Regions from separate parts of the Roseibium sp. AS2 genome, predicted to be linked through region 4. Evidence: predicted binding sites of a transcription regulator. Region 4 holds the regulator's gene; each other region holds the start of a gene.
The links. The regulator PhoB, encoded in region 4, activates phosphate uptake and scavenging genes when phosphate is short. The targets are predictions, from matches to a motif close to TGTCATNNANCTGTCAT.
Positions count from the first base shown of each region.

Region 1: a site for PhoB is predicted at 1,853-1,869, ahead of WNZ15_RS13595 (DUF1045 domain-containing protein). Genes of this name have one in related genera too.
Region 2: a site for PhoB is predicted at 2,552-2,568, ahead of WNZ15_RS14575 (esterase-like activity of phytase family protein). Genes of this name have one in related genera too.
Region 3: a site for PhoB is predicted at 5,659-5,675, ahead of WNZ15_RS13770 (DUF2794 domain-containing protein). Genes of this name have one in related genera too.

Region 1 is NZ_JBBMQN010000004.1:343,492-351,046, reverse strand. It holds gene WNZ15_RS13610 (alpha-D-ribose 1-methylphosphonate 5-phosphate C-P-lyase PhnJ) at 1-312, shown strand, start outside; gene phnK (phosphonate C-P lyase system protein PhnK) at 309-1,097, shown strand; gene phnL (phosphonate C-P lyase system protein PhnL) at 1,110-1,814, shown strand; gene WNZ15_RS13595 (DUF1045 domain-containing protein) at 1,927-2,691, shown strand; gene WNZ15_RS13590 (alpha-D-ribose 1-methylphosphonate 5-triphosphate diphosphatase) at 2,688-3,833, shown strand; gene phnN (phosphonate metabolism protein/1,5-bisphosphokinase (PRPP-forming) PhnN) at 3,919-4,464, shown strand; gene WNZ15_RS13580 (DUF559 domain-containing protein) at 4,684-4,932, opposite strand; gene WNZ15_RS13575 (AsmA family protein) at 4,967-7,555, opposite strand, start outside.
Region 2 is NZ_JBBMQN010000004.1:533,557-541,111, forward strand. It holds gene WNZ15_RS14555 (pyridoxal-phosphate dependent enzyme) at 1-9, opposite strand, end outside; gene WNZ15_RS14560 (metalloregulator ArsR/SmtB family transcription factor) at 166-501, shown strand; gene WNZ15_RS14565 (arsenate reductase ArsC) at 521-1,030, shown strand; gene WNZ15_RS14570 (multidrug effflux MFS transporter) at 1,132-2,331, opposite strand; gene WNZ15_RS14575 (esterase-like activity of phytase family protein) at 2,646-4,859, shown strand; gene WNZ15_RS14580 (LysR family transcriptional regulator) at 4,989-5,894, opposite strand; gene WNZ15_RS14585 (aldo/keto reductase) at 5,995-7,032, shown strand; gene WNZ15_RS14590 (YqaA family protein) at 7,491-7,555, shown strand, end outside.
Region 3 is NZ_JBBMQN010000004.1:372,944-380,498, forward strand. It holds gene WNZ15_RS13745 (hydroxymethylglutaryl-CoA reductase, degradative) at 1-785, opposite strand, end outside; gene WNZ15_RS13750 (TRAP transporter large permease subunit) at 801-2,114, opposite strand; gene WNZ15_RS13755 (TRAP transporter small permease subunit) at 2,111-2,617, opposite strand; gene dctP (TRAP transporter substrate-binding protein DctP) at 2,711-3,739, opposite strand; gene WNZ15_RS13765 (PLP-dependent aminotransferase family protein) at 3,874-5,274, shown strand; gene WNZ15_RS13770 (DUF2794 domain-containing protein) at 5,734-6,123, shown strand; gene WNZ15_RS13775 (hypothetical protein) at 6,133-6,786, opposite strand; gene WNZ15_RS13780 (S8 family serine peptidase) at 6,896-7,555, opposite strand, start outside.
Region 4 is NZ_JBBMQN010000006.1:92,057-99,611, forward strand. It holds gene pstA (phosphate ABC transporter permease PstA) at 1-841, shown strand, start outside; gene pstB (phosphate ABC transporter ATP-binding protein PstB) at 853-1,650, shown strand; gene phoU (phosphate signaling complex protein PhoU) at 1,683-2,375, shown strand; gene phoB (phosphate regulon transcriptional regulator PhoB) at 2,567-3,265, shown strand; gene WNZ15_RS18360 (GcrA family cell cycle regulator) at 3,339-3,869, opposite strand; gene WNZ15_RS18365 (aspartate aminotransferase family protein) at 4,305-5,504, shown strand; gene argF (ornithine carbamoyltransferase) at 5,501-6,430, shown strand; gene WNZ15_RS18375 (Hsp33 family molecular chaperone) at 6,443-7,417, shown strand.

The sequences.
Region 1 (7,555 bases), on a different contig from region 4:
GCGCTTCAGCTCTATGGCGCCGGCCGCGAGAAGCGCATCTATGCCGTTCCGCCCTATACCAAAGTCAAGAGCCTCGACTTCGAGGATTATCCCTTCGAGATCCAGACCTTCGACAAGCCCTGCGGGTTGTGCGGTGCGGAGAATGTCTATCTGGACGAGGTCATCCTCGATGACCGGGGCGGCCGCATGTTCGTCTGTTCAGACAGCGACTATTGCGAGGAACGGCGCGCCGACGGCCATCTCGGCCCGATGGCGGCGGATCCCACCATGGCCGGAATTAGCGGCCACAAGCCGGAGGAGACCGCGCAATGAGCGTCACCCATCCCGAAGACCCGCTGCTGCAGGTCCACAAGGTCACCCGCTATTACGGTGACCGCGTCGGCTGCCTGGATGTTTCGTTCGACCTGTGGCCCGGTGAAGTTCTGGCCATCGTCGGTGAAAGCGGTTCCGGCAAGACCACGCTGCTCAACTGCCTGTCCACGCGCCTTGCCCCGACGGCCGGCGCCATCGAATACCGCATGCGCGACGGCTCCATGCGCAACCTCTACCAGTTGACCGAGGCCGAACGCCGCCTTCTGATGCGCACCGACTGGGGCTTCGTCCATCAGAACGCCGCTGACGGGTTGCGCATGAATGTCTCCGCCGGCGCCAATGTCGGCGAGCGGCTGATGGCCGTCGGCCAGCGCCACTACGGCAACATCCGTTCAACGGCGGACGACTGGCTCGGCCGGGTGGAAATCGAAAGCGACCGCATCGACGACGATCCGCGGTCGTTCTCGGGCGGCATGCGCCAGCGCCTGCAGATCGCTCGCAATCTGGTCACCGCGCCGAGACTCGTCTTCATGGACGAGCCAACCGGCGGGCTGGATGTCTCGGTGCAGGCCCGGCTTCTGGACCTGCTGCGCCGTCTGGTCGCCGATCTGGGTCTGTCCGTGGTGATCGTCACCCACGACCTTGCCGTCGCCCGGTTGCTGTCCCACCGGATCATGGTGATGCGCCATGGCAACGTCATCGAGACCGGCCTGACCGACCAGGTTCTGGACGACCCGCGCGAGCCCTACACCCAGTTGCTCGTCTCTTCCATTCTCCAGGTGTAAAGGAGGCGTTCGATGCCTGTGCGCTTGTATCTCAACAATGTCGGCAAGTCCTTCACCATGCATCTGCAGGGCGGCACCGTCATTCCCGTGGTTCAGAATGTCGAATTCTCCGTTGATGCCGGCGAATGCGTGGTCCTGGGCGGCCCGTCCGGTGCCGGCAAGAGCTCGATCCTGAAGATGATCTACGGCAACTACCGCTGCGACGAGGGCCAGATCCTGGTCACCGTCGGTGACGGGATCGTCAATGTGGCCGGCGCCGAGCCGCGCCGGGTCCTCACCCTGCGTGAAGATACCATCGGCTATGTCAGCCAGTTCCTGCGCACCATCCCGCGTGTTTCGGCGGAGGACGTTGTGGCCGAACCGCTGATCGCGCAGGGAACGGATGAAACCGAGGGCCGCGACACTGCCCGCGCCCTGCTGTCCCGGCTCAATGTGCCCGAGCGCCTGTGGACCCTGCCGCCGGCGACCTTCTCCGGCGGCGAGCAGCAGCGGGTCAACATCGCCCGTGGTTTCATCGCCCATTATCCGGTCCTCCTGCTGGACGAACCGACCGCGTCCCTGGATGCCGCCAACCGGGCGGTGGTCGTGCGGCTGGTGGAGGAAAAAAAGGCCAGGGGCGTCGCCATGGTCGGCATCCTGCACGATCAGGATGTCCGCGAGCAGATCGCCGACCGGATCATCGACGTCACCGGCTTCAGCGCCGAGGCCGCCGCTTGACCGAAATGACGAGGAAAGCCTTGCAGGCGGGTGGAAACTGTCACAGAACGGTCACCACCCGCCGTTAGGCCGTCTTTCCGGCCTCTCCCGTGAACCGAATGCGAATCCGACCATGCGCTACGCCCTCTATTTTGCCGCCGATGCACACGACCCGCTGATGCAGCTCGGCAATGCCTGGCTCGGCCGCGACCCGTTCACGGGCGAGGCTCTGCCGCAGCCGGCCGTCGCCGGGCTGACGGCGGACAGGGTCCGGGACCTGACGACGGACCCGCGCCGCTACGGGTTTCACGGCACGCTGAAGGCCCCGTTTTCCCTGCGCGGCGACCAGACCGAAGCAGCCCTGCTGCAGGCCTGCGAGCAGTTTGCCGACGAAATCGCGCCCTTCGACATAACGGGCCTCGGCGTCAATCGGCTCGGACGGTTTCTCGCCCTGACACCGGAGCGGGAAGAGCCCGGCCTCAGAGCTTTTGCTGGGCTCTGTGTGCGCCGCTTCGAACCGTTCCGGGCACCGCTTTTGGACGCCGATCTGGAGCGCCGCCGCAACAGCGGTCTGACGGAACGGCAGGACCGGCACCTGACCCGGTGGGGCTATCCCTACATCTTCGAGGAGTTCCGCTTCCACATGACACTCTCCAGCAAGCTGGAGAACGAAGCGGACATGCGCTGTCTGGCCGAAACGGCCGAAGGCTACTTCGCCGACGTCACCGGCCGCCCGCGTGCCTGCAGCCATTTTGCACTGTATACAGAGGCGGAGCGCGGCGCGCCGTTCCAGGTGCACACGGTCTTTTCGCTCAGTGGCTGCGTGTCTCCACTGGACGCCGCAATCGCCCCCCATTCCCCGGCCCCCGATCACCCCACAAACGAGGAACCTGCATGAGCGCGACGCCCCAAGTCTTCAAGAATGCCACCCTCATCCTCGCCGACGAGGTGATTGACGGGTCGCTGACGGTCGGCGAAACCGGCCGGATCTCCGGAACCGGCTCACCGACCGGGGTCGCGGGACATGACTGCGAGGGCGATTATCTGCTGCCGGGCCTTGTCGAACTGCACACCGATCATCTGGAAACCCATTACGCCCCGCGGCCGAAAGTCCGCTGGAACCCGGTGTCCGCGGTGCAGGCCCATGACGCACAGATCGCCTGTTCCGGCATCACCACCGTATTCGACGCGCTCCGGGTCGGCATGGATGAGGACGCGGATCTGCGCTACCCGGACATGCGCAAGCTGGCCGATGCCATCGAGACAGGCCAGCGCGAAAACCGCCTGCGCGCCGACCATTTCATCCACCTGCGCTGCGAAGTCTCCGCGCCGGACGTTCTGGAGGCCTTCGAGGTATTCAAGGACGACGACAGCATCCGGCTGATATCGCTGATGGATCACACGCCCGGCCAGCGCCAGTTTGTCTCGCTCGACGCTTACAAGATCTATTATCAGGGCAAGAAGGGCTTTTCCGACGCCGAAATGGAGGTCTTCATCCGCAGGCGCCAGGAACGCGCCAGCGGTCTGGCCCCGGACAACCGGAAGAAACTGTCCGACATCGCCCAGGCACGCGGCATCGCCATTGCCAGCCACGACGACGCCACCCGCGAACATGTCGACGAGGCAATCGGCCTGCACACCAGGATCGCGGAATTTCCGACCACCGTGGAAGCGGCGAAAGCCTCCCATGACGCCGGCATGGCCGTCCTGATGGGCGCGCCGAACGTGGTGCGCGGCGGCTCCCATTCCGGCAATGTTTCCGCGAAGGAACTCGCCGAAGCCGGCGTGCTTGACGTGCTTTCCTCCGATTATGTACCGATTTCCCTGCTGCAGGCCGCCTTCCAGCTCGCCGCGGACATCGAAACGATTTCCCTGCCCGAGGCCGTCAGGACAGTGACCTCCACTCCGGCGGCCGCGATCGGACTCGCCGACCGGGGCGCGCTGCAACCGGGTCTGCGCGCCGATCTCATCCAGGTGAAGATGGTCGGCGGCATCCCGATTGTGCGCGGCGTCTGGCGCGAGGGTCGACGGGTTGCCTGACGCAGCGGCGGATGCGGCCGGAAAGCTCAGTCCCGAAAAACTGGGGCCCAAAAGACAGGGGCCCAAAAGACTGGGGCCCGGACGCATGATTCTCGTCGTCGGACCAAGCGGCGCGGGCAAGGACACGCTGATGGACGCCCTGAAGCAGCGGCTCGACACCCGGGACGACGTGGTCTTTGCACGGCGGGCGATCACCCGTGAGGCGGATGCCGACGCAGAGGATCACGACACTCTGAGCCGCGCCGATTTCGACCGGATGACTGCTGCCGGAGAAGTCGCGCTGGCCTGGGAAGCCCACGGCCTCGGCTACGTCATCCCGCCGGCCTATGACGACTTCATCCGCACCGGCGGCACCGTCATCGCCAACGGCTCCCGGCGTGTGCTGAAACGCGCGGAAGAAAAATACCAGACCGCCGTCACCCTGCTGATCACAGCACCCGTTGAAATCCTCGCCGAACGCCTTGCGGCCCGCGGCCGGGAAACCCGGGACGACATAGAACGCCGCCTGAAACGGGCCGATCTGGAACCCGACCGGGTTGCCAACCTGGTCCGCATCGAGAACACCGGCACCGTGGAAAGCGCCGTCAACGAGATGATCTCGGCACTGGGGTTTCATACCAGGGAGCGATGATCTCGCTGCCGGGCAACCCGGAGTTCCGGTTCCAGGCTGCGCCCCTCACCCGGCGCCTGCGCGCCGACCTCTCCCCATGGGAGAGGTTACGCGTGCGGGTGACACATCCATGCCATTCTGACCAGCCTGCTCTTGTCTCAAGCAGAACAAACTGGAAGAAATTTCTCCCTGCAGGGTTCCCTCTCCCATGGGGAGAGGGTCAGGGTGAGGGGAGTAGACTCAACCGGAAACCAGGGAAGCTTGTCTTGCGCAACATTTTCGAAGCTCAAGATGGGCGACGATGTCATCCAGCTCGACAACCAACTTTGCATCCAAGCAAACAAAATCAACGATATACCTGTCGATCCAGACCTGCCGCCGGAATTTCCAGCCTCCAAGCTGCCTGTTCCGAAGAAAGTGCCAAACCCGTTTTTCGGCATCCGTCGACTGCCGCCGCAACGATCTTGGTATGCTGGACTTTTGTGGCACCGCCGGACCTCACCGTCGTACGGGGGGCCGGCCCTCAGTTTTTCTTCTTCTTGTTCCCGAACACGTTTCCGAGCAGGCCCTGCGGCAGGCCGAAGCCCTCCTCGACGGCCTTGAGGACTTCCTTGTCGTCGACCTTGCCCTCGATGACCTTCTGGACGTCGATCTGGGTGCGGCCCCCGGTGGCCTTCTCGATGACCTTGTTGGCCTGATCGACCAGCTCCTTGGACGGCGCCTTCTTGCCGTTGAGGATCGAGATCAGCTCGCCGCCGGTCTGTTCCAGCATCTTGTAGGCCGCTTCCGGGTTTTCCAGAATGCCCTTGATGTCCGGATAGATGCGCGGGTCGTTCCAGTTGCCCTCGATCACGATCGGCACGCCCAGTCCGGCGAGTTTCTTGTCCGCGCCCTTGCGCCGCGGCTGCGGTGCCTGACCTTCCAGGGTCGGCACGATTTTCGGCTCCACCCGCCACGAAAGGCTCTGTTCCGGCATGTTTGTCGTGCCCTTGCCGCTCATGCGCACCAGCGGTCCGACCATCGACAGATCGCTGGTGGTCGCGACGCCGTTCCGGATCTGGAAACTGGCACTGAGCGTGCTGAAGTCGGTCTTGGAGGACGTATTGGCCTGCCAGCCGAGCAAGGTCTCCACGGAGAGCCCGCGGACCATCTTGGGCACGTTGATGCCACGGATGGCGCCATCCGCGAAATTGTAGTCCGCCGTGCCGTTCAGCCCCTGGACCAGCGCCTGCTCGCTGCCGCCTTTCGATTTCACATCGAGATTGATGGCGGCCTTGCCCTCGATCCAGCTGAAATCCGCCGCGTCGCGCAGCAAGGGATAGGCGCTGAGCTTCGCCATCGAGAATGTCGCGGCCACTTCGGGAACCGCTGCAGCCCCGTTCAGCGTCACCGTACCGGTACCGGTACCGCCGTAAAGGGCCACCTTTTCCAGGTTCGCCGTCAGCACACCGTTGCTGATTGTGGTGGAGAGCGCGCTCTCGTCGATCTTGATCTTGTCCCAGCGGATTTCGCGGGTGGTGAGCCTGAAATCCGCGTTGACCGCCTTCAGGCCCGAAAAATCGATCGGCACCGTACTCCAGCCGGAACCGCCGCCACTCTTGCTGCCGCCGCTTCCGGCATTGTTCCCGCCGGATCCCGAGGATCCGGAGGCCCTGGTGGCGCCAGGCGCCGTTCCGGAGCCGCCCAGATAGGGATCGAGCACCAGTTCGCGCAGGTCGAGCCGGGCCGTGACCGAGGGAATGTCGCCGAGCACGATCCGGCCATTGGCTTCGCCCGAAGTATCGTCGAGCGTGAACCGGGTTTCCTCGAAGGAGACTGTTTCACCGCTGATCCCGAAGATCCCGGACGCCTTGAACCGCTTGAGGCCACCGCCCGCGCCGAGCGGCTGGCCCATCCAGGCCATCAGACCGCGCAGGTCCGCCGTTTCCAGACTGACGGCCCCATCGACCGCTCCGCTCCGGGACGCCTGACCGTTGAAACCGGCACTCAGCCTGTTGCCCTTGACGGTCACGGAGACCGGAGCGGCTTGCCCCGCAAGCAGTTTCGCCGTTGCCGCTTCGCCCGTCAGGCTGAAGGCTTCCCCGCGCCAGGCGAGCGACCCGCTCATGGCGATCGGGTTTTCCAGACCCTGCAAATTCAGGTCCAGCGCCAGATTGGTCAACCGGTCCGCTTCCGGGTCGCCGCCGACCGCCGAGGCCAGTCCAAGCCCGCCGATTTCGCCATCGGCAATGCTGACGGAACCATTGATGTCGAGACCGGCAAAGAGCTCATCGCCCGTAAGGCCAACGGTTTCAAAGGCCACATCCGCGCTCAGCTTGCCGCTTGCGGGCTGCTGCTGGCCGGCCAGCAGCAGCAGGTCGGCGATCGAGCCGTCCTTCAGCACGAGGCGGCCGGAGATTTCCGGCACCAGTCCGGAGAGATCCGCGTCGGCCGCGCCACCCACCGAAAGCTGCCCGAGATCCAGCGTCAGATCCGAAACGGAAACCGCCGTTTCGGACCCCGTGATCCCCGCATTCAGCGCGAAGGCGCCGGGATCCGTCTCCAGCGTCTGCCCGGCGAGCCCGGCCAATGCCTTGAGCGACGGGCCGGCGGCTTCCAGCGCAAGATCGGCCCGGACCGGTGCAAGGCCTGCCTGTCCGGCGACCTTCACGACATTTTCCCCCGACGACACGGTCAGATCGAGCGGCACCTGTTCACCCGCCGTCAGCCCGAGCGGGTTCGACAGGGATCCGGCAACCCCCAGCGCGATGTCCTGGAGCGTGAAACTGCTGTCCAGTGTCACCTCGCCGGTCAGGTCCGGCGCGTTCAAAGTCATGTCGAGATTGCTGATCCTGACCGGGTCAACCGAGGTCTGGTCCTTGTAGGTCAGCGTCCCGCCGGTGATGCTCAGCCGATCGACCCCGATGCTTTTCAGATAGCCTTCGGAGGATGTCGCCGACGATCCACCATCGGACGAGGCCTCTTGCGCGGATCCCGTTTGCGCAGGTTGCGCGGGTGCCGCATCCGAGCGTCCGGCGCCGGTCTCCGAATTCAGGTCCCGGCGCGGCTCCCAGCTGGTGGTGCCATTGGGGCCGACTTCGAGATAGATATCCGGCTGGTCCAGGGAAATACC
Region 2 (7,555 bases), on a different contig from region 4:
TATGTCCATGGGCCACCTTGATCGTGTCGATGGCACAGGTCATCAGCAGTCACCGCCAATTTCAAGTGCTCCGGCGCCAAATGACGGTTTCCGTCCAACGCGCGGTGTTATCGCGACAGCAATCCGGGGCTTGTAAAACTTCCATAAATCGGGATATCATGATTTATGGATATAAATGATGCCTTGGGTGCCTTCGGGGCGCTCAGCCAGAAAACACGGCTGGATGTGTTCCGGCTTCTGATCAAAGCGGGTCCCGCCGGCATGAGCGCAGGTGACATCGGCGAGGCGCTGGGCGTTCGCCAGAACACGATGTCGGCCAACCTGTCGGTGCTGCTGCAGGCGGGTCTTGTCCGCAACGAACGCGAGGGCCGGATCATCCGCTATTTCGCGGATCTGGACGGCACCAGGCAACTGTTGACGTTCCTGATGGCTGACTGCTGCGGCGGTCATCCGGAATTATGCGCGCAGGTCATGGAAACGATTGCCTGCCATAAATCGTAAACCACGCTGGGAGACCCCAATGTCGGACGAAGTCTATAACGTGCTTTTTCTCTGCACCGGCAATTCCGCCCGGTCCATTCTGGCCGAATCCATCCTGAACAGGGACGGACAGGGCCGTTTCAAGGCCTATTCCGCCGGCTCTCACCCGAACGGCAGTGTTCGGCCCGAAGCTCTGGAACTGCTGAATAAACTCAATTTCAAGACCGACGAGCTTCGCTCCAAGGACTGGAGCGAGTTCGCGGAACCTGGTGCCCCGGTGATGGATTTCGTCTTCACCGTGTGTGACAACGCCGCCAGCGAAGTCTGCCCGGTTTGGCCCGGCCAGCCGATGTCGGCTCACTGGGGGCTGCCGGATCCTGCGGCGGTTGAAGGTACGGAAGCCGAGCGGCGGCTGGCGTATAGCGACGCCTTCCGCATGCTGAACAACCGCATTTCGATCTTCATGAACCTGCCGATGACGTCCCTGGACAAATTGTCCCTGCAGAAGAAACTGGACCAGATCGGCACGTCCGCCCACGAGCCGGCCTGAACTGCCGCGTCGGGCACCCGCCCGACGTGACGCCATCCGGTCTCTGACGCCCTCAGCATTCGACCCACCCTGTGCTCATCCGGGCGCAGGGTGATCTGTTTTCAGGCCGGCGCGTTGTGGCGCCGTGCCGGGCGCAGGGTCAGCAGGGCGATGATCAGAGCCGTCAGCGCACAGGCCGCGACCGCGCCGACCAGCGGCAGCGGCGTGCGGTCGAAGAACGGACTGCAAATCAGAATCATCACGCCGCCGGACACCATCTGGAACGTACCGCCCAGGGACGAGGCCATGCCGGCATGCTCGCCGTGCTCTTCCAGGGACATCACCATGGTCGGGGCGATGACCTGTCCGAGGCAGGTGTTGCCGAGAAACAGCAGGGCCATGAGCACCGGCAGGTCGTCGATGCCGCTCCAGACCAGCACGAACAGCAGCGACGTTGCCGCGGCGAAGCCGCAGACCGCCAGCAGGGCGACACGGCCCATGCCGAAACGTTCGCCGAATGTTGCCGCGAATTGCGATGACGCGAAGAAACCGACGGCGTTGAGTGCGAACACCAGGCTGAAGCCCGTCGGTGTCAGTCCGTAATGGCTCATGTAGACCAGCGGCGCGGCGGCGATGAATACGAAGAAACTGGCCAGCGAAAAACCGCTGATCAGGGTCAGGCCCATGAACCGGGCATCCCTGAGCAGATAGACCGCGCTGCGGATCATCGCGACCGCATCGATCCGTGCGCGGCGCTCCGGCGGCAGTGTTTCAGGCAACAGGAAGGCCATTTGCACCATTGCGGCGAATGCCAAGATTGCAAGAACGCCAAAAATCAGCCGCCAGCTGCCGAATTGTATGATCACGCTGCCGGTCAACGGTGCCAGCATCGGCGAGATGCTGATGACCAGCATGACGAGCGCCATCAGCCGGGTCGCCCGGCTGCCCGTGTGCAGGTCGCGCACGACGGCGCGCACGATCACCATCGGGGCGGCCGCGCCAAGCGCCTGGACGAAGCGGCCGATCGTCAGCGTCGAGACATCCGGCGCCGCCGCGCACAGCGCGGAGCCGGCGATAAACACGACGAGGCCGATGAAAACCGGCATCTTGCGGCCGAACCGGTCGGCCAGAGGTCCGTAGATCATCTGCGCCAGACCGAAGGCGATGAAATAGACCGTGAAGGTCATGTGGACCGCCGCGTCGTCGGTGTTCAGGTCGCGCACGATTTCTGGCATCGCCGGCAGGTAGAGGTCGATTGCGAACGGGCCGACTACAGCCAAGAGCCCGAGCACGACTGCGGCGCGCACAAATCCGATCTGCATGAAATGTTCCGATAAAACCGGCGCCTGGGCACAAAAGCACAACAGGCGCGAAACATGGGGAACCACCAGAGTGGAAGACCCGGCTATCGAAGTCGAGTCCTTTCTGGTCTGAAGCCTTGCGAAAATCGCATATCCGGGTTGCGTCGCAAGCTCATTGGACTTGCGGATGTGTCTTCCCGGATGCCGGAAAAACCGCCTGAAGATTCCATCCACCGCCGTGTGTCATCAAAGCTTCATTCAAGTGTCACCGATCTTGCAAGGAGCCCTTCTAGCTTGCCGCCATCTTTAACTCGACATTTGTGGGAGCAAGTGCAGTGGCGAACCTTCGCGGACGTTTTTTAAAAGGTGTCAGTCTTGCCGTATTGTTCGGCCTCGGGGCCGTTCCGGCTGCCCAGGCCGGTTATTTCGAGCGCATCAATTCCTACCCGGTCTACAAGACCCTGCCGGATGGTGCCGACAAGGCGACGGAGACGGTTGCCGAAATCATCTACGCTTCCAGGGACGGCCGCACGCTGGCCTTCACCGACAGCCCCGGCGAGGCGATCGTGTTCGTCAATGCCGCCAATCCGCTGAATGTCCAGCCGCTGGCGCGCGTCGCGCTCGGCGGTGAGCCGACATCCGTTGCCGTCGGCGCCAGGGCCGCCTACGCCGGTGTCAACACAAGCGAAGACTTCATCAATGCCACCGGCCACATGGCCGTGATCGCGCTGGATGGCATGGGCATCACCGCGACATGCGACGCCAAGGGCCAGCCGGACAGCGTTGCGATCTCGCCGGACGGAAAGTTCGTTGCCATCGCCATCGAGAACGAGCGCGACGAAGACCTCAATGACGGCGTCATCCCGCAGATGCCGGCCGGCCATCTTGCGATCTTCGACCTCGACGACAACGGTATGCCGACCAATTGCGACGCGGTCCGCATCGTTGACATGACCGGTCTGGCCGAGGTGGCGCCGACCGATCCGGAGCCGGAATTCGTTTCCATCAACTCGAAGAACCAGGCTGTCGTCACCCTGCAGGAAAACAACCACATCGCGATTGTCGACCTGGCAAGCGGCGACGTGACCGCGCATTTCTCCGCCGGCACGGCGTCCGCTGAAAACATTCCGGTCTCCAAGGCCCGCATGAGCGATGCCTCGGGTTCCACGGAAGATGTCCGGCGAGAGCCGGATGCGGTTGCCTGGATCGACGACGAGCGGTTCGTAACGGCCAACGAAGGCGACTATGAAGGCGGCTCGCGCGGCTTCACGATCTGGAACTCCAAGGGCGACGTTCTGTTCGACAGTGGCAACCAGATGGAACATCTGAGCATGTCGCACGGTCATTACCCGGCCAAGCGGGCCGCCAAGAAGGGCACCGAGCCGGAAGGCGTCGCCATCGGCGCGTTCGGCGGCGAGACGCTGATCTTCGTCAATTCCGAGCGCGGCAATTTCGTGGCGGTCTACAAGGACACCGGCGCCGAGCCGGAATTCGTTCAGCTTCTGCCGACCCATGTCGGTCCGGAAGGCCTGCTGGCAATCCCGAACCGGGATCTGTTCGCGGTTGCCAACGAGGTGGACGAAGACGGTGTGCGCTCGCATGTCTCGCTCTACCAGTACGGCGCCGAGGCTCCGGCCTATCCGTCGATTGTCTCCATGCTTGACCCGGAAAAGCATGCGCCGATCGGCTGGGGCGCGTTGTCGGCTCTCGCAGCGGACCCGCAGGATGCCAACACGCTCTACGCGGTCAGCGACAGCTTCTATGACGATGCCCGCATCTACACGCTGGACATCGCCTCCAAGCCGGCGAAGATCACTTCCTATGTGACGGTCACCGGTTTCAACCAGTCCAAGCTGGACCTGGAAGGCATTTCGGTCGCGAAAGACGGTGGCTTCTGGCTGGCGTCAGAAGGCCATCCGGAAAACGACCGCAGGCATCTGTTGCTGAAGGTCGGTGCCGATGGTGCGGTGAGCGAGGAAATCACCCTGCCGCAGTCTCTGATCGACCAGGCGCAGCGCTTCTCCTTTGAAGGCGTCGCCGAATTCGAAATGGGCGGCCAGACGCTCGTCGCCGTCGCCGTTCAGCGCGAGTGGAAGGACGATCCGAAGGGTCACAGCAAGATCGCCATCTACAACCCGGCGGACAAGTCCTGGGGCTTCGTCCACTATCCGCTCGACGCGCCGAAAAGCGCCGCCGGCGGCTGGGTCGGCCTGTCTGAAATCGTCTCCATGGGCGAGGGCGACTTCGCCATCCTGGAGCGCGACAACAAGGGTGGTGAGGATGCCGCCATCAAGCAGATCACCACGATTTCGCTGAAGGGCGTCACGCCCGCGGCCCATGGCGAGACGCTTCCGGTTCTGGACAAGCACTTCGCGATGGACATCCTGCCGGCCATGGCCAAGGGCAAGGGCTGGGTTCTGGACAAGCCGGAAGGCCTGACCATCACCGCCGACGGCCGCCTGATCCTGGTGACCGACAATGACGGCGTCGACGATGCGCCGGGTGAAACCCAGCTCATCGACCTCGGCCCGGTGTCCCGCCTGAACTGAGGCAAATCGTTCAAGGTCCTCCCCGAACTTTCAGGCCAGGACCTGACGGAAGGCCCGGCGGCTTCGGCTGCCGGGCCTTCATTCGTTTGAAACGGTCGCATGAACGCCTGGTGCCCGGGTCCAGAGACCTCAGGAAACCCTGCCATGGTCCGCCAGGTAGTCGAGCAGAGCCCGGACACGGGAGGGCAACGGACCGCCCTGGCCGATATGGAGGGCATGAAAGGCTTCCCTGTCACCGGGATTGAGATGATCGAGCACGGGGATAAGACGGCCGGCGGCGATATCGTCGCGGACTGTGAAGGCGGCCAGCCGGGCGAGCCCGTTTCCGCTCAGGGTGAGCCGGCGAAGGGCCTCGCCGTCGCTTGCCTGCACGCGGCCGGCAACCGGCAGCACGATCGTCCCGCCCTTGTCCTTCAGCGGCCAGCCATCGACCGTTCTGGCATAGCCGAACCCCAGCCGGGAATGCTTCTGAAGATCCTCAACGCCGGCAGGTGTTCCAAATCGCTCGAGGTAGGCGGGAGAACCGACGATGACCATGGCGGTCTCGCCAAGTTTGCGGGCGACGAGGCTTGAACTCTTCATCGGGCCGGCGCGCACCGCCACATCCGTCCGCTCCGCCAGCAGGTCGACGACCCTGTCGGTCTGGACGAGATCAAGCGTGATGCCGGGATGAAGCTCCAGGAAGACCGGCAGGACCGGCGCCAGGACATGGGCCGCGTAGGACGCGCTGGTGTTGAGGCGGATGCGGCCGACAGGCTCTTCTCCGGCGCGTGCGCTGCGCTCCGCGTCCTCCATATCCGCAAGGATGCCCGAGGATCGTTCATAGAACGCACAGCCTTCGGGAGTGAGCTGAAGGGCGCGCGTCGAGCGGTTGACCAGCCGCACGCCCAGCCTGGCCTCCAGGCGCGACACAAGTTTGCTGACGGCGGACGGTGTCATCAGGCAGGTGCGGGCGGCAGCTGAAAAGCCGCCTTGCTCCACCACTTGCACGAAGACTTCCATTTCTCCGGACCGATTGACCTGGGAGCGCTCCATCTTTCCTTCAATTCACAGATGATATTCTTGACGGCATTCTAATTCAACAAAGGATCCGCGTCTATCTTTCGCTCAGCGCGACAATCGAAAGGAACATCCAATGGAATATCGCACGCTCGGCCGGTCCGGTCTGAAAGTCCCTGTCCTGAGTTTCGGCGCCGGCACCTTTGGCGGATCGGGGCCCTTGTTCGGCGCCTGGGGGAATACCGGCGTCAAGGAAGCCGGCCGCCTTGTCGACATCTGTCTCGAAGCGGGGATCAATCTCTTCGACACTGCCGATGTCTATTCCGGCGGCGCGTCGGAAGAAGTCCTCGGCGCGGCGCTCAAGGGGCGGCGGGACAAGGTGCTGATCTCGACAAAGGCAGGCCTGCCCATGGGGGACGGGCCGAATGAGGCAGGGTCGTCGCGGCTGCGGTTGATCCGGTCGGTGGAAGACGCGCTGAAGCGGCTCGGTACGGATCGCATCGACATTTTCCAGCTCCATGCCTTCGACGCCTTCACACCGGTGGAGGAGGTGCTTGCCACGCTGGACACGCTCGTGCGGGACGGCAAGATCCGCTATGCCGGCGTCTCCAACTTTTCCGGCTGGCAGATCATGAAGTCGCTGGCGGCCGCAGAAAAAAACGCCTGGCCGCGGTACGTCGCCAATCAGGTCTATTATTCGCTGATCGGGCGCGACTACGAGTGGGATCTGATGCCGCTCGGTGCCGATCAGGGGATCGGGGCGCTCGTCTGGAGCCCGCTCGGCTGGGGGCGGCTGACCGGCAAGATCAGACGGGGCGTGCCGCTGCCCGAAGGAAGCCGTCTGCACGAGACCGCCGATTTCGGTCCGCCCGTGGAAGACGACCATCTTTTCAACGTGGTGGATGTGTTGGACGAGGTGAGTCGCGAGACCGGGAAAACCGTGCCGCAGGTCGCGCTCAACTGGCTTGTGCAGCGTCCGACGGTCTCCTCCGTCATCATAGGCGCGCGCAATGAAGACCAGCTTCGCCAGAACATCGGCGCGGTCGGCTGGTCGCTCTCGGGTGAGCAGATCGGCAGGCTGGACGCCGCCAGTGCGGTCACGGCGCCTTATCCGCATTTCCCCTACCGGAGGCAGGAAGGCTTCGCCCGGTTGAGTCCGCCACTCGCCGGGTAGGAGCACAGGTGCCCGGGGCACCCGGCACGGGCGATGGCGCGTACCGGGTTCGCCGCGAAAGACCCGGCACCTTTGGCTGCCGGGTCTTTTTTCTTGGCATCGTCATCGCGGAGGCAGCGCAGCGAAAATGATGGATCAGGGGTCCTAGGTCTGCCGCGGGCGATGTGCAGGTGTGACCGGGTTTCCGGCGCTCCGCCCCCCTTCAAGAGCTTTGCCCGGCCGGGAGCGATTACGTCCACCGTTCTTGCGAGATGGTCGCCTCCTCCCCGATGCCTTCCCCGATCAAGTCGGGGAAGGCCGCCTTGGATGTGGTCAGGCAATCTCTTTCGAAATGCGTTCATGACGTCAGAGAGCGTGGATGCCGGACGGCTTCTCTCGAGAGTCTATGGCAAGCTCCGCGTTTTGTCGTATAGGAGGGCCATGATCTTCCTCCTGAATATGCCGGCCCGTCCCGCCCCATGAGCGCCAGCCTCATCGGCCTCTTCGGGATTTCGTTCCTGGCGGCGACGCTTCTGCCGGCCCA
Region 3 (7,555 bases), on a different contig from region 4:
TTGTGGGTGGCCGCGCGGTAGGGGTCGCTATCGGCGAAATGATACGCCGACAGCATGTCGTCGCGCACCCGGTCTCCGCCGATCTCGTCAACCGGCCAGACCGCGCGTACGCGGGCCAGGCGGCGGTCGGCCAGATTGGTCAGGATGCGCAACAGGCTGCGGGCGCCGGTCCATTCCTCCAGTTTCGGGGCCAGTGCCTCGGCCATGCTGTTGACCGCATTGGCGCCCATGGCGTCCCGGGTGTCGACAATGATGTGCACCACGGTCATCGGCCCTTCCGGTGTGCCGATGACGCGGATGTCGAGATCGCGGAAGCCACCGCCGAATTTCACCAGAAGCGGATCGGTGGCATCGCAGATCGTCCGGATGTCCCCGATACGCTCCAGCACCTTCATGCGGACGTTTTCCGGATCGTCGGCGCCCAGAAGCTGGATCTGCGCGGCCATCACCGGGCCGCTGGTCGAGGTGCGGAAGCCGCCGGTGGAGCGGCAGCGCTTGGCGGAATTGCAGACCGCCGCGATGACCGAGGATTCCTCGGTTGCCATCGGCACCAGAACGTCCCGTCCGTCCACGGTGATGTTGGTGGCGATGCCGACCGGGATGGCCATGCTGGAGATGGCGTTCTCGATCAGACGGTCGGCCAGGTCGATCTGTCCGGAGGCCGCATCGGCGAGGCCGGCGACGGCTTCATTGTCCAGTCCGGCCTGCCGGGCCACGGCCTGCAGCCGGGCCTCCGGAGACATTTTGTGAAAGCCTTCAATTCGGGACGAGGTGACGTCGCTCATCGGATGTCCTGCGGTTCAGTTGATCATGGAATTGGGAAGCCAGAGCACGATCTGCGGGAACAGTGCGCAGATCAGGATGCCCAGGGCCTGGAGGAGGATGAAGGGAACAATGGCACGGTAGACGGTGCCCATGCCGATTCCGGAGGGCAGCACTCCCTTCATGTAGAAAAGCGTGTAGCCGAAGGGGGGCGAGATGTAGGCCATCTGTGCGGAGACCAGGAACAGGACGCCGAACCAGAGCCGGTCGAAGTCCAGGAAGTCGATCACCGGCAGAAACACCGGAACGCACAAGAGAATGATGCCGATCTCGTCGAGGAACATGCCCAGAAGAAACAGCATGCCCAGCATCACCATCAGCACGACCCAGGGGCTGGCGTCGAGGGTCTGGATGAAGGTCAGCAGGAAATCGGCACCGCCGGTGCCGGTGAAGATCGCCACGAACGCCCGGGCGCCGATCGTGATCCAGAGGATCATCGCCGTGACCTTGACCACGTCCAGAGCCACCCCGGACACGAGTTCCCAACCGAGACGGCGCTCGACCAGCGCGGACAGGAACGCGAGGAACACGCCGACCGCTGCGGCCTCGGTCGGTGTGGCGATGCCCATGTAGATGGTGCCGAGAACGCCGACGATGATGATGAGGGGCAGCACTAGCGATTTCAGCGCGGCGATGCGTTCGTCCCAGGTGGCGGCTTCGCTGTCGTCCGGCCGTGGCGCGACGGCGGGGTTGAGGGCCGCGCGCAGGACGATGTAGCCGATATAAAGGGACGCCAGCAGCAGTCCGGGCACGACGCCGGCGATGAACATCTGGCCGATGGAGGCCTGGGCCGTGACCGCGTAGACAATGGTGATCACGGACGGGGGAATGAGGATGCCGAGGGTTCCGCCGGCGCAGATCGTGCCGATGGCGAGTTCCGGACTGTAGTTGCGCTTGAGCATCGAGGGCAGGGCAAGCATGCCCATGGCGGCCACGGCGGCGCCGACGATGCCGGTCATGGCAGCGATAATGGTGCAGATGACGATGGTGCCCACAGCCAGTCCGCCCGGCAGGCGCCGCGACCACAGTTCCATCGCCCGGTAAAGACTTTCGATGACGCCGGATCTCTGCAGGGTGCTTGCCATCATGACGTAGAGCGGGATCGCGAGCAGTGATTCCGACGTCATGGTGGAATAGAGATTGAGGACGGTCACGGTCAGGGCGGCCGGGCCCCACAGCAGCAATGTGAAGACGAGGGCCAGCGCGCCGAGCGTGAAGGCAAGCGGCACGCCCGTCAGCAGCAGGCCGATCAGGCCGGAGAACATGATGAAAAGAACGAATTCGGAGCTCATGCGTCCGCTCCGATGGTGTTTTCAGCGGGAAAAACCGTGCGAAGGATTTCCACGACGGCCTGGGCGAACAGCATCGCGAAGGCGAATGGCACAATGAATTTCAGCCACCAGATCGGCGGGTTCCAGGCGGAAAAGCTGGTTTCGCCCATGCCGTAGGCATTGATCGCCAGCGGCCAGCTGACCACCGCGAACACACCGGCAAATACGGCGACGACAAGATAGGTGAACACGTCCGAGACAGCTTTCGCTCGTCCGTGCAACTTGTCACTGAATATGTCGACGGCCACATGGCCCTTCAGATGCAGCAGGTACGGACCGGCCAGCATGAAATGGGGGCCGAAGACAAGCGTGCTTGCCTCCATCGCCCAGACCGTCGGGGCGTCAAAGGCATAGCGGGCGACAACCTCGAAGAGCAGCATCGGCACCACGGCGAAGATGAGTGCGGCGGCCACAAGGAAAAGGACCCGGTTGAGGCCGGTGACGAGGGAGCAGATCGAATTCATGACATCGTGACCGCGGGAAGGCTGGGGCACACAGCTGGCGGCCGGTGCCGAAGCACCGGCCGCCAGCCGGCGGGAGGAAGATCGAACGAGATCCTAGAGCAGACCCAGAGACGTCATGAAGTCAACCTGGCTGTTGAGGACGCGGGTTGCCAGGTCGTCGTCCTTGGTCGCCTTTTTCCAGGCTTCCACGGCCTTCTGGCGATTGGCGGCCACGTCCGCCGGATCGAGGGTGATGATCTCGACGCCCTCGTCCTGATACTTCTCAAGAACTTCGACGTTCTGGACCAGGATGTGCTGGCGCAGCGCGCCGGACACTTCCCGTGCCGCAACGGCGAGGGCCGCCTTGTAGGCGTCCGGAAGCGCCGCATAGGCTGCCTGATTGGCGACATAGCTGGTCGCGGTGGTCGGCTGGTGCACGCCGGGCAGGATGATGAACTTGGCAACCTCGGCCAGACCGGCCTCGTAGTTGGCTGTCAGATCGCCCCGGTCGGCAAAATCGATCAGGCCTTTTTCAAGCGCCGTGTAGACCTCACCGGTCGCCATGGGCGTGACGGCGACGTCCATGTCTCCCATGACGGCGGAGGCCAGTCCGACGAAACGGCCTTTCTTGCCGGCCATGTCCGCGATGGTTTCCATCCTGACCGTGGAGTGGATGGGTTCTTCGCCATAGACCGACGGCGCGATGTAGAAGAGACCGGCCTTGGCATAGGCTTCGCGGGCGAGGTCCAGTCCGCCGAGTTCATAGAACCAGGCTTCATACTGGTCGGAATCGGGGAAGCCGAAGGGGACCGTAGACGTGAAGGCGAAGGCCGGGATCTTGCCGGCTTCGTAGCCGTCGAAGGTCTTCATCATCTCGAAGGCACCGGCGCGCACGGCGTCGAAAGCCTGGTTGGCCGGGACAAGCTGTCCGGCGGAAAACAGCTTGATGTCGAATTTGCCGTCCGTCAGTTCGCTGACGCGCTCGACGAATTTCTTTTCGTATTCATACGGTGTGGTGCCCGCGTCCCAAAGCGCCTGCATGCGCCATTCCACGGCATCCTGAGCCTGTGCCGCGACCGGTGCGGCCAGTGCAACCCCACCCATGACAAGACCCGCAAGGAGCCCGCGTCTGTTTACTGCCATTGTTTTTCCTCCCGTTCAGACATTTGCTTTCTTGACTAATGGCGCAAACTGTCATGAAAAGTAGTGGGACAATCAAGGGACGGTTGGGTGGAAAATTCAAGTCACTGTCCCAGTGAAAACGGGGGGACAACCCTATGAGCGACGGCAAACGGCGTCTCACGCGCGTCGACGAGATTGTGGAAAAGGTGACGCTGATGCTGGAGGCGGGTGCCTACAAGGCCTTTGAGCGGCTGCCCTCCGTTCGTCACGGCGCCCGCGCACACGGCGTCTCGAAAAACACCATGGCGGAGGCTTACGACCGGCTGGTGGCGCGCGGTCTGCTCGAAGCGCGGCCCGGATCGGGCTATTACATCTCCCAGGTCAGGCCGGACACACCGGCCCCGTCGGCACCTCATGTTGCCGCCGCCGTCGACGGTATTTCCCTGCTGCGTGAACAACTGGAAAAGCATTACGAGGTGCGCCCGGGGGACGGCCGCCCCCCGCCCTTCTGGATGGAAGGCTCCGAACTCAGGCGGCATTTTGCGGTTGCCAAGGTTCCCTATCCGGAAGAAATCCAGTTCGGTTACGGCAGTTTCTGGGGGTTCGGTCCGTTGCGCGACCGTCTGAGGATACAGTTGCTCGAGCGCTCGATCCCGGTGCAGCCGGACGGCCTGCTTCTGACCAACGGCGTCAACCACGGGCTGGACCTGATCATCCGTCACCTGACCGAGCCGGGAGACACGGTCTTCGTCGACGAACCGGGCTATTATCCGCTGTTTTCCAAGCTCACGTTCGCGAAGCTCAATATCGTCGGCATCCGGCGGGACAGGGATGGCCCGGACCTGGACGATCTCGCGGCGAAACTCGCGGTCCATCGGCCGAAGATGTTCTTCACCCAGTCGCACGGCCACAATCCGACCGGGGGTTCGCTGTCGCCGTCACGGTCGTTCGGGCTGATGCAACTGGCCGAACGCTGGGGCATTCTGCTGGTGGAAAACGATGCCCTGTCCGACATCCTGCCGTCGACGCTGCCGCGGCTTGCCGCGCTCAACGAGTTGAGCCGGGTTCTTTATCTGGGCAGCTTTTCAAAGACGTTGTCGGCAAGTCTGAGATGCGGCTATGTGGCCGGCTCGCCGGAGATCATCCGGCGCCTGGCGGACATCAAGATGATCACGCAGGTCAATTCGTCCGAGCATGTTGAACGGTTTGTCTTCAATCTCATCCAGGCGGGGCATTACCTGCGTCACCTCAGGCGTCTCAGGGGGCGGGTCGAGGAGGCCTACAAGGCGGCTTTCGGCAGTCTGGAAGCCCTGGGGCTTTCCCTGATGGAGAGTTCCGTACCGGGATTTTATCTGTGGGCCGAATTTCCCGGCGAGATCGACGAACAGGAATTGTGCGCGGAAGCCAGCCGGGCGAGCATCTTCATTTCGCCGGGCTCGGTTTTCTATCCGAACCGCAAAACCCGCCGGCGGGCGGCCATGCGGGTCAACGCGGCCTATGGCACAGACCCGAGGTTCCTCGGATTTCTCGACGATTTCCTGAAAAGGGCGAGATGACGGGATCGGGGCGGGCGCCCTGACGGAGGCCGTCAAATGAAAAGGGCCGGCTTGTCGCCGGCCCTTCAGTTGCCCTGATGTTTGACTCAGTTAAATCTGGTGGACCGGCGAAAACTCCGGGGGGCTGGGGGGCTAATGCATTCCGCAGCTTCCGCTTGTCCTACCCATCAGGGTATGATCTGAATATGGGTGGTCAAAATGGCTCGCCAAGGGCTGGAATGAGGCAAAAACAAGGAAATTTCTTCTTTCTTTCTGGGCAAAGTGCCGTAACGTCGTTTTTGTACGTTTTCCTCCGGAAATTCCCTCGTAAAATTACCGGCATTGCGGCCTGAAGAGGCCTTCGCGGCTTTGCGGACTTGCCATCCGACCCCAAGGCAACGCAAGATGACAGCCAGGTGACAGGCCGTGCCCGGCGCGATTCCCTCACCGCTGCGAAACCGCAAACGGAATGGAGGCGGAATGAGCGAAGCCGATGACAGCGCGTTCAAGCGCGGCACGGGATCCATCCCGATGCCGCAGGCCCAGCCGGCTCCCCCTTCCAAACCTGTGGTCGCCTTCGACCGGCGTGAACTCAATACGATCCTGAGGCTCTACGGCCTCATGGTGGCCGACGGCGAATGGCGCGACTATGCGATCGACCTTCTGAAGGACCGGGCGGTTTTCTCGGTGTTCCGCAGGTCCTCCGAAATGCCGCTTTACCGGATCGAGAAGGATCCGAAACTGGCCCGGCGCCAGGGGGCCTATTCGGTCGTTGCCACCGGCGGCGTGATCCTGAAGCGGGGCCACGACCTCGGCCAGGTTCTCAAGGTGCTCGAGAAAAAGAAACACCTTCGTGTCGTCCCCGCCTAGGGCTGGGTTTCATGCGGTGCCGGACGGATTGTAGACGATGTTGGCGGATGGCGAGAATTCCCGGAAGTAGGGCTCGCAATGGATCCGCTCCAGTCGGTTCATGTAGTCTCGCCGGTCCGGGTCCTGCGTGCGGCGCAGGCCGCGGGCGCGCCTGAGCGGTTCCGGGCAGTCGACGAAAATCGTTGCGTCGAACCAGCTTCTGACGGCCTCATGCAACAGGAAGATGCCGTCGCACAGAACGACGGCCGGCCGGCTGTCCCCGAGGTCCAGCGTGTAACAGGCGTCGAGTTCTCCGGAATCGGGGTTCCAGGCACGGTTGAATTCCAGACGCCTTTCCCTGCGCAGCGCGCTCAGCGCTTTTTCAATCTCGTTCCAGTCGTACCAGTGCTGAGGGTTTTCCGCGGTGCCTGCCCTGCCGCCGTCGCCGGTCTGCTCCGCGATGCGCCTTTCGCGGTCCTTGAAGCCGAGGCTGGAAAACCGGTCGCACTCGAAATGGCACGCCTTGCCTGCAAGCGCCTGCATCAACGACCGGCACAGGGTGGTTTTTCCTGCCCCCGCGAAGCCGCTGACGGCAACGAAGACACTGTCCCGGTGCCGGGCTCCTTCCTGGACCCGCGCCGTCAGGGTGGTAATGTCCCGGACTGGTTTCTGCGTGTCGCTCATCGGCTCCGGAGCGCTTTCAAATCAAGGAGGCTGACCGTCTGTCGCCCCCGAAGGCGTGATCGAAGCCGAGCGGGGGAATGTGTGAACCGCCAGGGGTTGCCGGCCGCGCTCAGAACTTCAACGACAGCTTGAGGTTGACCAGGTGGCTGTCGGCGTTTTCGCGAAAGGCTCCGGAATAGCCGATCGAGCTCTTCAGCCCGGACTCCTTGAAATCAAACTCCATGCCGGCTCCGACGAAGGCGATGTTCCGGCCGATCTCGGCGGTCGTGCCCGTCAGGTCAGAGCCGAGCAGCCGGACTTCGCGGCTGTACTGGTCCGGACCGATGGCGCGGGCATAGGCGATGTCGAATTGGGCGTGAACCGTGGCGAAGGCGAGGTCGGCGGCACGCGGGCGCATGTTGAGCCCCGGGCCGATCGTTGTTTCGGTGAAATTGCCGGCCGGGGCGGAGAGGTCGAACACGCCGGCACCGCTCTCGTCGTAGGCGCCCATCCATTGATGCACGACGCGGCCATGCAGATAGGGCCGGAGCGCTCCGGCGCGCGTGTCGAAGCTGGACCCGGCGCGCATGGCCAGCCAGCCGCCGAGGTCGGTGCTTTCACTGCTGGCGGTAAGGCCGGACCCACCGAGGACCGTGCCGCCCGTGCCTGAAATGTCCTTGCGCGTCTGATTGGTGCGGAACACGCTGAAGCCGGCGGCCGCATCCGCGAAATAACGGTCGTCGTCGTAAGTGCCGAAAACCGTCAGGTGATATCCCGTGACATCGGCGCG
Region 4 (7,555 bases):
CACGCGCGAGAACATGACCGACAGCCGGTTCCTGCAGGCGAGCGATCTGGATCTTGTCGACAATCTGGTTGAGGCGGGTGTCATCACCAACGTCTTCAACTGGAACTTCATCACCGGTGCGGATTCGGGTGTGGACAATCCGGGCGGCGCCGGCATCGGCGCGTCCGTTGTCGGCTCGTTCTTCATGATGCTGGTGGTCCTGTTCCTGTCCCTGCCGATCGGTGTGGCCGCGTCCATCTACCTGGAGGAATTCGCGCCGCAGAACAGGTTCACGGACATGATCGAAGTGAACATTTCCAACCTGGCGGCCGTCCCCTCGATCGTGTTCGGTATTCTGGGTCTGGCGGTTTTCATCCAGTTCATGCACCTGCCGCAGTCCGCACCGCTTGTGGGCGGGCTGGTGCTGACGCTGATGACCCTGCCGACGATCATCATCTCGACCCGCGCTTCGCTGAAAGCGGTGCCGCCGAGCATTCGGGACGCCGCGCTCGGGGTTGGGGCTTCCAAGATGCAGGCCATCTTTCATCATGTCCTGCCTCTGGCCATGCCGGGCATCCTGACCGGCACCATCATCGGTCTGGCGCAGGCACTCGGTGAAACCGCGCCGCTGCTGCTGATCGGCATGGTCGGCTTCGTGGCACGCGGATACCCTGAAGGTATCGTGGCAGGCTTCACCGATCCGAACTCGGCAATGCCGGCACAGATCTACACATGGGCCGCGCGCGCCGACTATGCATTTTACGAAAAAGCCTGGGGTGGAATCATCGTGCTTCTGGTGTTCCTCCTCACCATGAACGTTCTCGCGGTCATCCTGCGCCGCCGGTTCGAGCGCCGCTGGTAAGGGATGATCCGATGAACGAGATGCCGAATATTGAACAGGCGAAAAACATGACCGACAGCAAGATTTCCGCAAAAAAAGTCCAAGTCTATTATGGCGACACACACGCCATCAAGGATGTGGACATTGAAATTCAACCACGTTCGGTCACCGCCTTCATCGGTCCGTCCGGGTGTGGCAAGTCGACGTTCCTGCGGACCATCAACCGCATGAACGACACGATCGACATCTGCCGGGTGGAAGGGTCGATCAAGATCGACAGCGAGGATATCTACGATCCGAAGGTGGACCCGGTGCAGTTGCGCGCCAAGGTCGGCATGGTGTTCCAGAAGCCGAACCCGTTCCCGAAGTCGATCTACGACAATGTTGCCTATGGTCCGCGCATTCACGGACTAGCAAAGAACAAGACCGATCTGGACGAGATCGTTTCCTCCAGCCTTCAGAAAGCCGGTCTTTGGGAAGAAGTGAAGAACCGCCTGGACGAGCCGGGCACCGGCATGTCCGGTGGTCAGCAGCAGCGTCTGTGCATTGCCCGTGCGATCGCCGTCAGCCCGGAAGTGATCCTGATGGATGAGCCGTGTTCGGCGCTTGATCCGATCGCCACGGCCAAGGTGGAAGAACTGATCGACGAACTGCGCGAGAACTTCACGATCGTGATCGTGACGCACTCCATGCAGCAGGCCGCCCGCGTGTCTCAGCGTACCGCATTCTTCCACCTCGGCGTGCTGGTTGAGGAAGGTCTGACAGAAGACATCTTCACCAATCCGAAAGACAAACGTACACAGGACTACATCACTGGCCGCTTCGGCTAAGCGATTTCCGTAAATCTCAAGGGGACTACAGAATGGCTGAACATACAGTCTCGGCTTATGATGAAGAACTGACGGCCATGGCCGGCAAGGTCGCCGAAATGGGTGGACTGGCCGAAAAGGCGTTTGCCGACGCCATTTCCGCACTGGTTTCCCAGGATTTGGAGCTGGCGAGGTCGACGATCGACAAGGACGCCCGTCTGGACCGTCTTCAGCAGGAAGTCGAAAGCAAGCTGATCGAGTTGATCGCGCGCCGTCAGCCGATGGGCCAGGACCTTCGCGAGATCACCGCGGCAACCCGCATCTCCAACGATCTGGAGCGTGTCGGCGATCTGGCGAAGAACGTCGCCAAGCGGGCCATCGCGATCGACAGCGACCTGCAGTCCAAGAAGCTTGCGATCGGTGTCGAGCACATGACGGAGCTTGCCCTCGCGCAGCTCAAGCGGGTGCTGGATGCCTATGCGCGCAAGGACGCGGAGGAAGCCCGCCGCGTGCAGGAAGCCGACGCGGAAATCGACGCCATCTACACGTCTTTGTTCCGCGAGCTGCTGACCTACATGATGGAAGATCCGCGGGTGATCACCCAATGCGTCCATCTGCTGTTCTGCGCAAAGAACATCGAGCGGATCGGCGATCATGCGACCAACATTGCCGAGAACGTCTATTACATGGTCACGGGCGACCGTTTGCCGGAAGACCGTGCGAAAGTCGACGAAACCGGCGCCTAGGTCACCAAAGGTTCAATCGGGAGCGAACGGACACCCGAATGTTGACCGGGTCACAAGTCGCAAAGCATTTCGTGCCCGGTCAGACGCAAGCACGATACGTAAGGTTCCGTCGAGATTGATCACGGAAAAAGAACCGGCCGGCGCCAGGTCAGGGACCTGTTGCGCCGGTTGCCGAAATTGGAGCGAGATGTATGCCGAAGGTGCTCATCGTTGAAGACGAAGAACCCCTCAGCCTTCTACTAAGATACAATCTGGAAGCAGAGGGCTACGCTGTCGAAGCGTGTGTCCGGGGTGACGAGGCCGAGATCCGGCTTCGGGAAAGCCAGCCCGACCTTCTTCTGCTCGACTGGATGCTGCCGGGGTTGTCAGGCATCGAGCTGTGCCGCAGGCTGCGCGCACGCGAGGACACGGAGCGGCTGCCCGTGATCATGCTCACGGCGCGGGGTGAAGAAGCGGAGCGAATTCGCGGCTTGTCCACCGGCGCCGACGATTATGTCGTCAAGCCGTTCTCCGTACCGGAGTTGATGGCACGCGTGCGGGCGATCCTGCGCCGGGCCAGTCCGGAAGTGGTCTCCACCATGCTGCGGTCCGGAGACATCGAGCTGGACCGGGAAACTCACCGTGTGCGTCGCAATGCCAAGGAAATCCACCTGGGTCCGACAGAATTCCGGCTGCTGGAATTCCTGATGACGTCTCCGGGCCGGGTGTTCTCCCGCGAGCAGTTGCTGGACGGTGTCTGGGGTCATGATGTCTACGTCGACGAACGCACGGTCGATGTGCATGTCGGCCGTTTGCGCAAGGCTCTCAACAAGGGCAAGGCCAAGGACCCGATCCGGACCGTCCGGGGTGCGGGCTACGCCTTCAACGATCAGTTCACCGTCTCCGCCTGAAACGCGGCAGCCTGATACGAAAAAACCCGCCATGTCGGCGGGTTTTTGCTGTCTGGGAACGCGATGCCTGCGGTCAGCCCGCCTGGGCGACAACCTTGCGGTCCCGGCGGCGGTCGGCCATGGGCTGGTAGGCGATCTTGCAATGATGGGTGCAATAGGGGACGCTGGGGTCGGACTGGCGGCCGCAGAAATAGAAATCATCTGTCGCCGGATCGCCGATCGGCCATTTGCAGGTCCGCTCCGTCAGCGTGAGAATACTTGCCCGCTGCGAGATCGGCACAAGATCCGCTATCGGCTCAACGGCCGGCTTGGGCACGATCGCCGGGGCCGGAGCAAAATCCGCTTTCAGCGCCGTCGCGCCGATGGACTGCGGTTGCTGGGCGGGTCTCTTCGGCGTTGCGGCACCGGTCGAAGCGGGCCGGGCCCGCCGCGGCTTCGCGCTGGAAGAGGTTGATTTGGCCCGGCCGGACAGGCCCAGACGGTGCACCTTGCCGATGACGGCGTTGCGCGTGACACCACCCAGTTCGCCAGCAATCTGGCTCGCGCTCAATCCGTCGCTCCAGAGCTTCTTGAGAAGCTCAACCCGGTCGTTTGTCCAACTCATTGCCGCACCCTTTTCTTGGGCTGCCCTGCAGCCATTAACCTCGTGTTAAGCGCACGTAGTCGCGCCTAAGGATGGCATATCTAGTGCCTCTTGATGATTTGCCGCACGAGATCTCGTGTGTGATGTCCCAGAGGTTACAATAACGTTAATTTGTCAGGCAACCGTTCACCCAAATCCAGTTGGGGATGAACCGACTTTTCCCCAATTATGGCGAGGTGCTTGAGAATTTTGAGGAATTCGCCATTTGCGCGCTGGCGGGGCGCCGCAGCGCATTTCCATTGACAGTCCATGGTGGGGGCAGTGTATAAGAAAACTGCTGCGTGCCGCCTTATCGGGCGGCACGTTGCGTTTTGGCCGGGCGCACCGTTTGCAGGTGCCGTACGGCGTCACGGTGGCGCTGAAGAAACGGCCGTTTTTGAGGAGTTCAACGAGGTTATGTCCGCGACCGCATTGTTCGGGAATTACGCAAGATCGGAACTGGCATTCGATCACGGGGAAGGTGTCTGGCTGGTGACGGCAGACGGCCGACGATTCCTCGATTGCGGCTCCGGGGTTGCGGTGAACGCGCTCGGACACAGCCACCCTCATCTGGTCAAGGCGCTGCAGGAGCAGGCCGGCAAGCTCTGGCACGTTTCCAATCTGCACCAGAGCCCGAACGGGGAACGTCTGGCCCGGCGGCTGTGCGAGGCGACATTTGCCGAAAAGGTGCTGTTCGTGAACTCCGGTGCGGAAGCCATGGAAGCCGCGATCAAATGCGCGCGCCGGTATCACTATGACAACGGCCAGCCCGAACGGTTCCATATCGTCACCTTCGAGGGGGCCTTCCACGGCCGGACGATTGCGACCATCGCTGCCGGCGGCCAGGCCAAGTACATGGAAGGCTTCGGCCCGAAGGCGCCCGGTTTCGACCAGGTGCCCGTCGGCGATATCGACGCGCTGAAGGCCGCGATCGGACCGCAGACGGCGGCAATCGCGATCGAGCCCATCCAGGGCGAAGGCGGTATCCGCGAGATCCCCGCCGAATTCCTGCGAGCCGTCCGCAAGCTTTGCGACGAAAACGGCTTGTTGCTGATCTATGACGAGATCCAGACCGGTGTCGGACGGACGGGCCGGTTGTTCGCGCACCAGTGGACCGGTGTCGAGCCGGACCTGATGGCGATTGCCAAGGGTATCGGCGGCGGCTTTCCCATGGGCGCCTGTCTGGCAACCGCCGAAACGGCCGCTGCGCTCGCGCCCGGAACCCATGGCACCACATTCGGCGGCAATCCGCTGGCCATGGCGGTCGGCAATGCGGTGCTGGACGTTGTTCTGTCGGATGGCTTTCTGGAGGACGTCCGGCGCAAGGGGCTCAGTTTCAAGCAGAAGCTGGCCGGTTTCGTGGACAGTCATGCGGCTGTTCTTGGCGAAGTGCGCGGCAATGGCCTGATGCTCGGTCTGAAATGCGTCGTTCCGGTCGGAGATTTTGTCGCGGCTGCACGGGATGCCGGTCTGCTGACGGTTCCTGCGGGCGAAAACGTCGTCCGCATCATGCCGCCGCTGACGATGAGTGAAGACGAAATTGCGATTGCCATGGAGCGCCTTGAAGTGGCCGCCCTGGCAATTGAAACGAACCTGGTGGAAGGAGCGGCCGGATGACCGCCAATGAATCCTATCGGAATTTTCTCGACCTGACCGATTTCGACGGTGACGAGCTGCGCGCCATTCTGGAGGCCGGCAAGAAGATCAAGGCCGGCCGCAATGGTGTCCGCCGCGGCGAAGGCCCGCTGGCCGGCAAGGTGCTGGCGATGATCTTCGAACAGCCGTCGACCCGCACACGCATTTCCTTCGATGTCGGCATGCGTGAACTGGGGGGGGAAACCCTCGTGCTGACCGGAGCGGAAATGCAGCTGGGCCGCGGCGAAACCATTGCCGACACCGCGCAGGTGTTGTCGCGCTTCGTCGATGCGGTCATGATCCGCATCCTGGACCACGACCAGCTCAACGAGCTGGCCGAGAATGCCACGGTTCCCGTGATCAACGGTCTGACCAAGGTCTCGCATCCCTGCCAGATCATGGCCGACCTTTTGACATTCGAGGAGCATCGCGGATCGATCAGCGGCAAAAGCGTTGCCTGGACCGGCGACAGCAACAATGTGCTGGCCTCCTGGATCCACGCCGCTCCCCGGTTCGACTTCGAGCTGCGCATCGCGACACCGGCGGAGCTGGCACCGCCTCGGGACTTGATTGACGCCGCGCGCGCCAGGGGTGGTTCCATTGTCGTCACCGCGGACCCATATGAGGCTGTCAAGGGAACCGACTGTGTCGTCACCGATTGCTGGGTGTCCATGGGAGACGATGACAATGAAACCCGTCACAATCTCCTCAGCGCCTACCAGGTGAACGAGCGGTTGATGGCCGAGGCAAGGCAGGACGCGCTGTTCATGCATTGCCTGCCGGCCCACCGGGGCGAGGAAGTCACTTCCGAGGTCATGGACGGTCCCAACTCCGTAGTGTTTGACGAAGCCGAAAACCGTCTCCATGCCCAGAAGGGTATCCTGGCCTGGTGTTTCGGCGCAGCTTGAGGCAGAGCCATCGTGGCATTGAATCTTGACCAACTGGGCATCGCACCGGCCGGGCTGGATGCAGTCCGGCCTTTTGCCGTGGAAGCCCTGGACGTGCGCGGCCGTGCCGTCGCTCTCGGACCGGTATTGCAACAGATCCTGGGACGCCACGCGTATCCGGAGCCGGTATCACGCCTTCTGGCGGAAGCCATCGTGCTCACCAGTCTGCTCGGAACGTCCCTGAAGTTCGACGGCCGGTTTACCCTGCAGACTCAGACCGATGGGCCTGTGTCCATGCTTGTCGTGGACTTCGCGACACCAGACGCGATCCGGGCCTGCGCCACCTTCGACGCGGACGCGGTCGAGGCGCTGATTACGGCCGGCAAGGCAACGCCGGAAACCCTGCTTGGCCATGGGCATCTTGCCATGACCATCGACCAGGGCAAGCACATGCAACGTTACCAGGGGCTGGTGGAACTGGACGGCGTGTCGCTTGAAGAAGTGGCCCGGCGGTATTTCGAGCGGTCCGAACAGATCCCGACCGAGGTGCGTCTGGGCGTCGGCGAGTTGTTCACCCGCAACGAAGGTGAAGCGCATTCGCGGGCCTGGACTGCCGGCGGTGTGCTGATCCAGTTTCTGCCGGAGTCGCCGGATCGCATGAAGCAGGCCGATATCGATCCGGGCGACGCGCCCGAGGGAACCGAGCCGCATCAGGTCGACGAAGACGACGCCTGGGTGGAAGCCAAGGTGCTGGTCGAGACGGTCAAGGATGTCGAATTGACCGATCCCGAAGTCAGCGTGGAAATGCTGCTGTTCCGTCTGTTCCACGAGCGCGGCGTGCGCCTGTTCGATCCGCAGCCGCTGGCCGACAAATGCAGCTGCTCGCGCCAGAAGATCCAGGGCGTTCTGGCCGGTTTCAGCGCCGACGAGATCGCCGACATGACCGAGGACGGCAAGATCGTCGTCACTTGCGAGTTCTGCAGCAGCCGCTACGAATTTGACGGCTGACTGAGGCTTCCGGCGGACGCAGCTGCGTCCGTCGGTCACATCTCGTTACAAATTTCCGCGTGCCAGAATTAACCTGAAAGGGTAATCGGGTCCTGTATATTGCAGTGCGAAACAGACCTCTCCGTCGAGCACGCAGGA